One region of the Stenotrophomonas riyadhensis genome, then DNA from elsewhere that is predicted to be linked to it. Evidence: predicted binding sites of a transcription regulator. Region 1 holds the regulator's gene; each other region holds the start of a gene.
What was found. The regulator FliA, encoded in region 1, starts transcription of late flagellar genes. The targets are predictions, from matches to a motif close to TAAAGTTTNNCNNNCNNNGGCCGATAA.
Positions count from the first base shown of each region.

Region 2: SriyCCGPB3_RS18765 (methyl-accepting chemotaxis protein) is a predicted target of FliA. The motif match lies at 1,916-1,942, and genes of this name have one in related genera.
Region 3: SriyCCGPB3_RS06055 (methyl-accepting chemotaxis protein) is a predicted target of FliA. The motif match lies at 2,004-2,030, and genes of this name have one in related genera.

Region 1 is NZ_CP155568.1:2,154,806-2,158,078, forward strand. Features, by position in the region: gene SriyCCGPB3_RS10135 (protein phosphatase CheZ) at 1-241, opposite strand, end outside; gene cheY (chemotaxis response regulator CheY) at 241-633, opposite strand; gene SriyCCGPB3_RS10145 (RNA polymerase sigma factor FliA) at 691-1,434, opposite strand; gene SriyCCGPB3_RS10150 (MinD/ParA family ATP-binding protein) at 1,431-2,318, opposite strand; gene flhF (flagellar biosynthesis protein FlhF) at 2,305-3,273, opposite strand, start outside.
Region 2 is NZ_CP155568.1:4,068,053-4,071,325, reverse strand. Features, by position in the region: gene SriyCCGPB3_RS18775 (S41 family peptidase) at 1-858, shown strand, start outside; gene SriyCCGPB3_RS18770 (NAD-dependent epimerase/dehydratase family protein) at 957-1,850, shown strand; gene SriyCCGPB3_RS18765 (methyl-accepting chemotaxis protein) at 2,061-3,273, shown strand, end outside.
Region 3 is NZ_CP155568.1:1,289,285-1,292,557, reverse strand. Features, by position in the region: gene SriyCCGPB3_RS06055 (methyl-accepting chemotaxis protein) at 1-1,972, opposite strand, end outside; gene SriyCCGPB3_RS06050 (barstar family protein) at 2,241-2,633, shown strand; gene SriyCCGPB3_RS06045 (glycosyltransferase) at 2,661-3,273, opposite strand, start outside.

The DNA of each region.
Region 1 (3,273 bases):
GGTCCAGGCGCGCGCAGGCATCGTCCAGTTCGCCGGCTTCGCTGGGTACGGTCGGCAGTTCACCCAGCGCCTGTCCCAGTTCGCGGGCCAGCCGCGAAAGGCCGCTCATCATCGGCTGCGTGCGCAGCGCGACCAGTCCGTCGATGCGCTGCCGCCAGGCGGCCTCATCACCGGACTCCAGCGCGTCCAGGGCTTCCTGCAGGCGCAGGGCGAGGGCGTTCTTGTCGACCGTGGTATCCATCAGGCGCTGGCCGCCAGGCGTTCGAAGATCTTGCCGAGCTTCTCTTCCAGCGTCTGTGCAGTGAACGGCTTGATGATGTAGCCGTTCACACCGCTCTGGGCGGCTTCGATGATCTGCTCGCGCTTGGCTTCCGCGGTGACCATCAGCACTGGCAGGGTCTTCAGCTTGGCATCGGCGCGGATCGCCTTGAGCAGCTCGATGCCGGTCATCACCGGCATGTTCCAGTCGGTGACCACGAAATCGAACGGCTGGCTCTGCAGCAGCGACAGCGCAGCATGCCCGTCCTCGGCTTCGGCGGTATTGGTGAAGCCCAGATCGCCCAGCAGGTTCTTGACGATTCGACGCATGGTCGAGAAGTCGTCGACGATCAGGATGCGCATGTTCTTGTTCAAAGCAGAATTCCTTTGTTGTTCATTCCGGGTGGCCGGGGGCAGCCACCTCGGGCATGTTCATTCTTCCAGGCCGGCGTCTGCCGCCTCGAAAATCTTCAGTCGACCACGCAGGCGCAGCACGGCCTGGCCGTGGATCTGGCAGACCCGCGACTCGCTCACGCCGAGCACCGCGCCGATCTCCTTCAGGTTCAGTTCCTGCTCGTAGTAGAGCGAAAGCACCAGCTTTTCGCGCTCGGGCAGGTGGCCAATGGCCTTGCCCAGTTCGCGACCGAATTCGCCCCGCTCCAGCACCTGCTGCGGGGTCGGTCCGCCCTGGGCGACGGTGTCCAGCTCGCCCTGGTCCTCGATGCGCGATTCCAGGCTCAGCACCTGGCCGCGCGCAGCGTCTTCCATCAGTCGCAGGTATTCGGGCAGCGGCATCTCCATCGCAGCGGCCACTTCGGTGGCGCTGGCGGCGCGGCCACTGCTCTGTTCCAGGCGGCGGATTGTGGCGGCGGCATCACGAGCACGGCGGTGCACGGAACGCGGCACCCAGTCACCACGGCGGATCTCATCGATCATCGAACCGCGGATGCGGATCGAGGCGTAGGTCTCGAACGAAGCACCCTGGTCGGCGTCATAGCTGCGCGAGGCCTCGATCAGCCCCATCATGCCGGCCTGGATCAGATCGTCGACTTCGACGCTGGCAGGCAGGCGTGCGGCGAGGTGGTGGGCGATGCGCCGCACCAGGTCCGAGTGCAGGGCGATGACCTCGTTGGCTGCCGAGCGCTGCACTTCCCTGTATTGGGCTGCGCCTTTCATGCCGCCACCCCGCGCTGCTTGAGGATGCGTTCGAGGAAGAATTCAACGCCGCCACGCGGTTCGGTCGGCGCCTGCCAGCGTGCGGTGCGGCGCGCGATCTCGGTGATCGCAAGCGCGGCGGGGCTGGACGGATAGGCCTTCACCACCGGCTGCTGGCGCTGCACCGACAGGCGCAGCCAGTCATCCTGCGGCACACAGCCCAGGTAGTTCAGCGACACATCGGCGAGGAACTTCTCGCAGACACGGGTCAGCTTCTCGTACAGCACGCGGCCCTCGTTCGGGTCGCGCACCATGTTGGCCACCACCTGGATACGGTCCACGCCGCGCTCGCGCGACAACACCTTGATCAGCGCATACGCGTCGGTGATCGAGGCCGGCTCGTCACAGACCACCACCACGGTGTCCTGCGCGGCCTGGCAGAAGGTCAGTACGCCGTCGGTGATGCCGGCGGCGGTGTCCACCACCATGATGTCCAGTTCGCGCTCCAGCTCGGAGAACACGTTGACCAGGCCAACGTGCTCGGCCGGGGCGAGCTCGGCCATGTGGCGGCGGCCGGACGCGGCCGGGACCACCAACACGCCGTTCGGGCCTTCGACGATGACGTCTTCCAGCGAGCAGCGGCCGGCGACCAGGTCGGCCAACGTAAAGGTGGGGTTCAGCCCCAGGATCACGTCGATGTTGGCCAGGCCGAGGTCGGCGTCCAGCAGCAGCGTGCGCTTGCCCATGCCGGCCAACGCCACGGCCAGGTTGGCCGAGACGTTGGTCTTGCCCACGCCGCCCTTGCCGCCGGTCACGGCGATGGTGCGCACAGGGCCGAGCGGCTCGCTGCGGGTGGCCGACAGCGGGAAGGTCTTGGTCAGCTTGGCGTACTCACGCGACGGCATGGTTCAACTCCGGGTTGCAGGGCATATCGGCCGCTCGGCGCAAATCTTCAAGGCGAAGTACAAGATTGGCTGCACTGGCCCGGTGCAGGTCCTCCGGGACGTCCTGGCCATCGGTCACCCAGGTGATCGGCAGGGCATGGTCCACGGCCACCGACAGGGCGTTGCCGAAGCGGCCGGTCTCGTCCAGCTTGCTCAGCACCAGGCCCTGCAGGTTGGCGGCGCCGAAGCGGCGGACCACCTCGTCCATGTCGCCGAAGCTGGTGTTGGCCGGCAGTACCAGCAGGGTGCGGACCTGGCGCGCGGCGCGCAGCCACTGCAGCTGGGCGGCCAGTGCGCGGTCGCGCGGGCCCAGGCCGGCGGTGTCGATCAGCACCAGCTTGTAGTCCTTCAGGCGTTCCAGCAGCTGGTCCAGGTCGGTGCCGCTGTTGGCCTCGTGCACGGCGATGCCGAGCTGGCGGCCGTAGCCGTACAGCTGCTCGCGGGCGCCGATGCGGGTGGTGTCGGTGGTGACCAGGGCGACGTCACGCGCAGCGTGCTTCTCGGCGAAGCGCGAGGCCAGCTTGGCGATGGTGGTGGTCTTGCCGGCGCCGGTGGGGCCGACCAGTGCGATCACACCACCTTCTTCCAGCGGGTCGACCGGGGCGATCGGCAGCTTGCGCGAGATCAGCCCCAGCATCAGGCCACGGCCACGGTGGGCTTCGGTTTCCAGCGGGATCTGCATGGCCACGTCGCGGGCGAGGCCGGCATCGAAGCCATACTCGTCCATCAGGTCCAGCGCGGTGGCGCGCACTGGGCAGCCGCGCAGGCGCTCGTCGGTGAAGCGGTTCATCTCGCGCTCGATCACCTGGCGCATGCCGGCCACTTCCTGGCGCAGCTGGCGGATCTCGGCGTCGTCCTGGGCAACCAGGGTCAGCGCCGGGGCCGGAGCCAGCATGGGGGCCGGGCTGGCTTCGCC
Region 2 (3,273 bases), 1.9 Mb from region 1:
GACGCGGTGCTGCAGGCGGCGGCCACGGCGATACAGGCGCACTACCTGGACGTGGCCGAGGGCGCGCGCATTGCCGGGGCCGTGCGCGGCTGGTCCAGCCAGCAGCGCTATGTGGACAGCTGCGCGGACCCGAAGGTCTTCAGTGCGCGCCTGAACCAGGACCTGGACGTGTTCGACGGCCACTTCCATGTGGAACGGGTGGATGCCCGCGCCGGGCAGGACGATTGGCTGATGGCCTGGCGCGCGGATGCGCGTGGCAATGCTGCGGGCGTGCGCGAAGTGCGGGTGCTGGAGGGCAACATCGGTTACCTGCGCCTGAGCAGCTTCTACCCGCTGGATCTGGCCCGGCCCAAGCTGGCGGCGGCGTTCAGCCTGCTGGCCGACACCGATGGCCTGGTGCTGGACCTGCGCCAGAACGGGGGCGGTGATGATGGCAGCGCGGACCTGCTGGTGCGCACGCTGCTGGAGCCAGGCGTCACCGCAGTGCAGGCGCTTGAGCAGCGTGGCAGGCGTACCCCCGTACTGCTGCCGCCAGCGAGCCTGCCTTTGTACCTGAAGCCGCTAGTGGTGCTGATCGACCGCCGTACCGGTTCGGCCGCCGAGTTCGTGGCGTACTCGCTGCAGGCGCTGGGACGAGCGCAGATCGTCGGCAGTCGCAGCGGCGGCGCCGCGCATATGTTCGATGATCCTGTGCTGCTGCCGGATGGCTATCAGATCAGCATTCCGGACCGGCAGCCGATCAATCTGCGCACCGGCGGCAACTGGGAGAAGCGCGGCGTCATGCCTGATACGCCAGGAGGTGATGATCCGTTGTTCATCGCACGGCAGCTGCTGGCCCCGATGAAGTCGTCAGGATGAACGCATATCTGCAACGCCGTCCTATCGCGGATGCGCGGCTGCATGCCTAGAATCGAAGCATCCCGGTAGTTCCCGGGCGCTTCGAGTGAATGGACTCAATGAAGATTCTGTTGACCGGCAGTTCCGGGCGGATCGGGCGGGCGATCTTCGGCGCGTTGGCGGCGGCCCATGAAGTGGTGGGGCTGGATCGCAGCCCGTTCGCCACGACGCGAATCATTGCCGATGTCACTGATCGTCAGGCGGTCACGCGGGCGGTGCAGGGTGTCGACGCGGTCATCCATACCGCAGCGTTGCATGCCCCGCACGTCGGGCTGGTGCCGGATGCGGTGTTCCAGCAGATCAATGTGGACGCCACCGCGCACCTGCTGCAGGCGGCACGCGAGGCCGGTGCACGGCGCTTCGTGCTGACCAGCACCACCGCCCTCTACGGTCACGCGGTGGTGGCCGGCGGCTGCCGCTGGATCGACGAGGACACCGAGCCTCTGCCGCGCACCATCTACCATCGCACCAAGCTGCAGGCCGAGGCTCTGGCCGAAGCCGCAACCGCGCCCGGTTTCAGTGTGCGCGTGCTGCGCATGGGCCGCTGCTTCCCGGAACCGCCCGAGCGCATGGCGATGTTCCGCCTGCACCGTGGCATCGACGCGCGCGACGTGGCCAGCGCACATGCCGCGCTGCTGCACGATGAGGGCGCTGCCTTCGCCCGCTACATTGCCTGCGCACCGACGCCGTTCCGGCGCGAGGATTGCCTGGAACTGGCGACCCAACCACGCGGGGTGCTGGCCCGCCGCGCCCCGCAGTTGCTGGCCGAGTTCGAGCGCCGTGGCTGGCCGCTGCCGCTGAGCATCGACCGCGTCTACGACAGTGCGCTCATGCGCAGCGAACTCGGCTGGCAGCCGCGCTTCGGTCCGGACGATGTGCTCCAGCAGTACGCCGCTGGCAGCATCGAAGTGCTGCCGCGGGCGGAATGGATCAAGGACCGCGTGGCCGAATAGGGCGGCCGCGGGGCGGGTTCCTGACCCGACCCTGAGCAGGTTCAGGAATGTGCAGGCCGGCCGCCTCAACCTCGTTGGCAGGCGGCCGCTAACCCGGTGCGCTTCCAGTGCCGGGCATGCCCCGGCGGCCGGTGGCCTGCGCGATGGATCGCGCGCCTGCGCGGTGCCCTCGCGGCGCCGGTCGTCCTGAACTGCCTTGCGGACCTTTCCATGCCTCCTTCCCGCTCCGCCGCTGCCCGCCGCCCGGGCAGCATTGCCCACAAGCTGATGCTGGGCACCGCTGTGATCGCACTGCTGTGCTTCGGCCTGACCGCGTTCCTGATCTACCGCCAGGCCAGCGCCAGCCTGATCAACGCCTCGCGCCAGACCCTGTCCAGCGAAGCCACCGCCGAAGCGCGCCAGGTCTCGGCTGACCTGGGCACCGCTTTCGCCAGCAACGATGCCATGGTCGAAACCGTGCTCGCCCAGCGTGCGCGCGGTGACGTGCCCGATCGCGCCAGCCTGGCGGCAGTACTCGGCGAACAGCTGCGTACCCACCCGGAGTGGCTGGGCAAGAGCACCATGTGGGAGGCCGATGCCTTCGACGGCAAGGATGCCGAGTTCGTCAACACTGAAGCGCACGACGCCACCGGTCGCTACATGAGCTACTGGGCCTGGCACGACGGCAAGCCGCAGCAGTCGCAGATGACCGACTACACCGAGACCGCCAGCGGTTCCGGTGACTGGTACATGGTGCCCAGCCGCGACCAGCTGCCCAAGGTCAGCGAGCCCTATGCCTATGACATCGCCGGCCAGCAGGTGCTGATGAGCACGCTGAGCACGCCCATTGTCGAGAATGGCAGGTTCCTCGGCGTGTTCACCGTCGATTTCTCGCTGGCGGCGCTGCAGAAGCACCTGGCGACGTTGAAGCCGATGGGGGCTGGCAGCGTCGAACTGCTGTCGCCGAAGGGCGTGGTGCTGGCCTCGGCCAATGCCGCTGAGATCGGCAAGCCACGCAGCGACGCGCTGACCCGCAGCATGCTGGCCGACATCGCTGCCGACCGTCCGTTCGAGGCTTTCAGCCCCGATGCGGCCGGCAACGTGCGCGTGTACGTGCCGCTGCGCGTGGGCGACGCCCCGCAGCGCTTCGCGCTGGGCGTGGTGATGCCGCATTCGGTGATCGTCGCAGAGGCACGTCAGTTGCTGTGGCTGACCCTGCTGGTCGGTGTGGTGGCAGCATTGACCCTCAGTGCGGGTGTCTATGTTCTGCTGCGCCGGTTGGCAATCCGTCCGTTGGCCGAAGCTGTGCGCGTGGCCGGTGATGTCGCCGCTGGCAAGCTGGACAGCACCCTGCCGGCACGCAGCAATGACGAAGTGGGGCGCCTGCTGGACGCGATGCAGGGCATGCGCGGCCAGCTGCAGGCGGTGATGGCGGCGCAGGCGG
Region 3 (3,273 bases), 870 kb from region 1:
CGTCCATCTGCACCACCGCCTGGTTGACCTGCTCGATACCCGAACTCTGTTCCTGCGAAGCGGCGGAGATGTCGGCCATGATGTCAGTCACGCGCTGCACCGAGGCCACGATCTCGCCCATCGTGGTGCCCGCCTGGCGGACCAGCGCCGAGCCATCGGCGACCTTGCCGACCGAATCCTCGATCAGCCCCTTGATCTCCTTGGCCGCACCCGCCGAGCGCTGCGCCAGCGTACGCACTTCGCTGGCCACCACTGCGAAGCCCCTGCCCTGTTCCCCGGCACGCGCAGCTTCGACCGCCGCGTTCAATGCCAGGATGTTGGTCTGGAAGGCGATGCCGTCGATGACCGAAATGATCTCGGCGATCTTCTTCGACGAGGCCTCGATGGCCGACATCGTGGTCACCACCTGGCCCACCACTTCACCGCCCTGGGACGCAACACCGTGCGCGCCGATGGCCAATTGGTTGGCCTGCCGTGCATGCTCGGCATTCTGCTTCACGGTGGAGGTCAGCTCCTCCATCGATGCCGCCGTTTCTTCCAGGTTCGCCGCCTGCTGTTCGGTACGCCGCGACAGGTCGGTGTTGCCCGAAGCAATTTCACCTGCGGCCAGATTGATGCTGGAGGCGCTGGACTGGATGCGGCCGACGATCTGCTTGAGCTGATCGACGGTGGCATTGCAGTCATCACGCATGCGGGCGAACACGCCGTGGAAGTCACCCTGCATGCGTACGGTCAGGTCGCCGCGCGAGATCGCCTGCAGCAGGGTCGACACCTGCACCAGGTTCTCGTCGGTGGTCTTCATCAGGCGATTGAGCCCGGCCACCATGTCGCGGAAATCGTAGGCGAAGCGGTCTTCATCGCCGCGCAGGCTGAAGTCACCGGCCGCTGCAGCGGTTGCCAGCCGGCGGATCTCGCTGTTGATCGCCGACAGGCTGGACTTGGTCTCGTCCATGGCCTGGGTGATCGCCGCCTTCTCGCCGGGCAGCGGATCCATGTCCACCGACAGATCGCCGCGGGCGTAGTGCTTCATCACCTCGATCAGCCGGTTCTGTACCTGCACGTGCGAACCGACCAGCGCATTCGTCTCGTGCACCATGCGTCCGTAGTCGCCGGGGAATGCGCTCTCGTCCATGCGGTAGCTGAGGCTGCCCGCATCGTGCTGGCGTGCCAGCTCCCCCTGCGCGGCCATGACCGACTGCAGCTGCGCCTGCATGCGCTGCATCGACCTGAGCAGCTGGGTCACCTCATCGTTGCCCGAGGCATCGATGACACTGTCCAGGCGACCACCAGCGATGCCGTCAGCCAACTTCACCGCCCCTTCCAGCGGGCGGGTGAGGCTGCGGGTGATCGCCCAGGCGGCCAGCGAACCGAGCAACAGGCTCATCACACCGAACACGATCGACAACGTGCCGGTCCAGGACTCGGTTGATCGGTACTCCTCGCGGCTGCGCGCGGTCAGCGTCTCCTGATGCCGCAGCAAGCTCGAGATGGCTTCGTTCCACGCGGTTGCCAGCCCGTGCTCGGCGAGCAGTTCCTTGGCCGCGCCGTCGAAATCACCGGCCTTCATGCGCTCGTGCAGATGCTGGGTGGAGGCATCGGTGGCCTTGCGTGCCGCGTCGATTTTCGCAACCAGCGCATCGCCGGTGGCATCGCGCGGAATCTTGATGTACTTGGCCCAGATGCCGTCGTAGGTCTGCGACAACTCCTGCGCCTTCTGATAATCCCTGTCGAAATCCTCGCCACGCTTGATCACCATCAGGCGCCGATGCATCAGCACCGCATTGTTGGTATCCAGCATGTCGTTCAACAGCCGCATCTTCACCATGTTGACGTCCACCACTTTCTCGAACTGGGCGGATTTCAGGTGATTTCCGTACAGCACCAGGCCAATGATGGCCATGATGAACAGCAGCAGCAGACCGAAGCCGGCGCCAAGCCGGGATCCCACACGGAGATTACGTAAGGCAAGCATCTCAATTCCCTTGATCGTGGCCGTACGTTCGATGGCGGCGCAGCGCAGGGAAACTTTATGGGAGTTTATATATGGAACGATCCAAATATATGGAACTGTGCAGACAGGCATGAAATCCGGCAGTTAATCGCGGTGCCGCACGGATTTTCTCCACCACTGAAATCCCGACGCACAAGGAAAATCACGCCGCCTTTACACCATGAATCTGGGCAAGGCCTGCAGAATGCAGCAACCGCCGCAACCGGGCAGATTCATCCAGAGTCGACACATGCCACTTGTCCTGCACATCGAAGGCACGTCCATCAACGACATCGCCAGCCTGTACGTGGAAATCAACCGTGTATTCATGGCCAGCGAGGACTGGCGACTGGGGCCCAGCCTGGACGCGCTGGATGATCTACTGTGGGGCGGCTATGGCGCGCTCGCCGGTCATCCCGCCGCAACGGTGGTGTGGCGGGATATCGCGCACAGCCGCGCGGCGCTGGGCTACGAGACCACGCGGGCATGGCTGCAGGCAAAGCTTGAGCAGGCCGGCCGGTTCAATCATGCGGCCATCCGCGACACGCTGGCAGCATTGGAGCAGGGCCGTGGCCAGACCTACTTCGAGATCGTGATGGAAATCTTCAGTGGGCATCCGCAGATCACCCTGATACCGGCCTGAGCGCGCTGCGGCAACGGTACGCTGGCCTCAGACCTTGGCCAGGGCCTCGCTGAGGCGCAGAGGGAACGCAACCTCGGTCGCCAGGTGCCACGCGCGTGCATTGGCGCCCAGCCGGCGCCATTCAGCCTCGTCCATCGCCAAGGCACGCTCCACAGCCTGTTCCAGCGCTGCTTCATCCACATGCCAGGTCCTGGACAAGTGACACGGCGGGCCTTCATGGGCAGCGACCAGAAGACCGCGGCTTTCGTCGATCATCTGGTTCATCGGCGCGCCATCGCAGGTGATCACCACCGCCGCACAGCTCATCGCCTCCACCAGGTAGTGGCCCCAACCCTCCGTCTGCGACAGGCACAAGTGGAACGCATGCTCGTTCTGCAGGCGTTGCACCTCCTCGTCGGGCAGTCGTTCACGGACGATGCGCAGGTTCGCGGCACCGCCCTCCTCCTCGTCCGAAGGCCCGCCGCGCAGGACGGTCAACAACGGCCATTCGGGGTGCCGTTTCCAGACCTTGACCAGCGCCGCCGTTCCCTTCATGTGGCTGCTGCCCGCCGCGTGCAGGAAGCTGCGGGGCTTGCGCGGCACCGCTGGGTCGTAGCGGTCGCGGCTGCAGAAACCGACTTCCAGCGCGCGCATGCCCAGC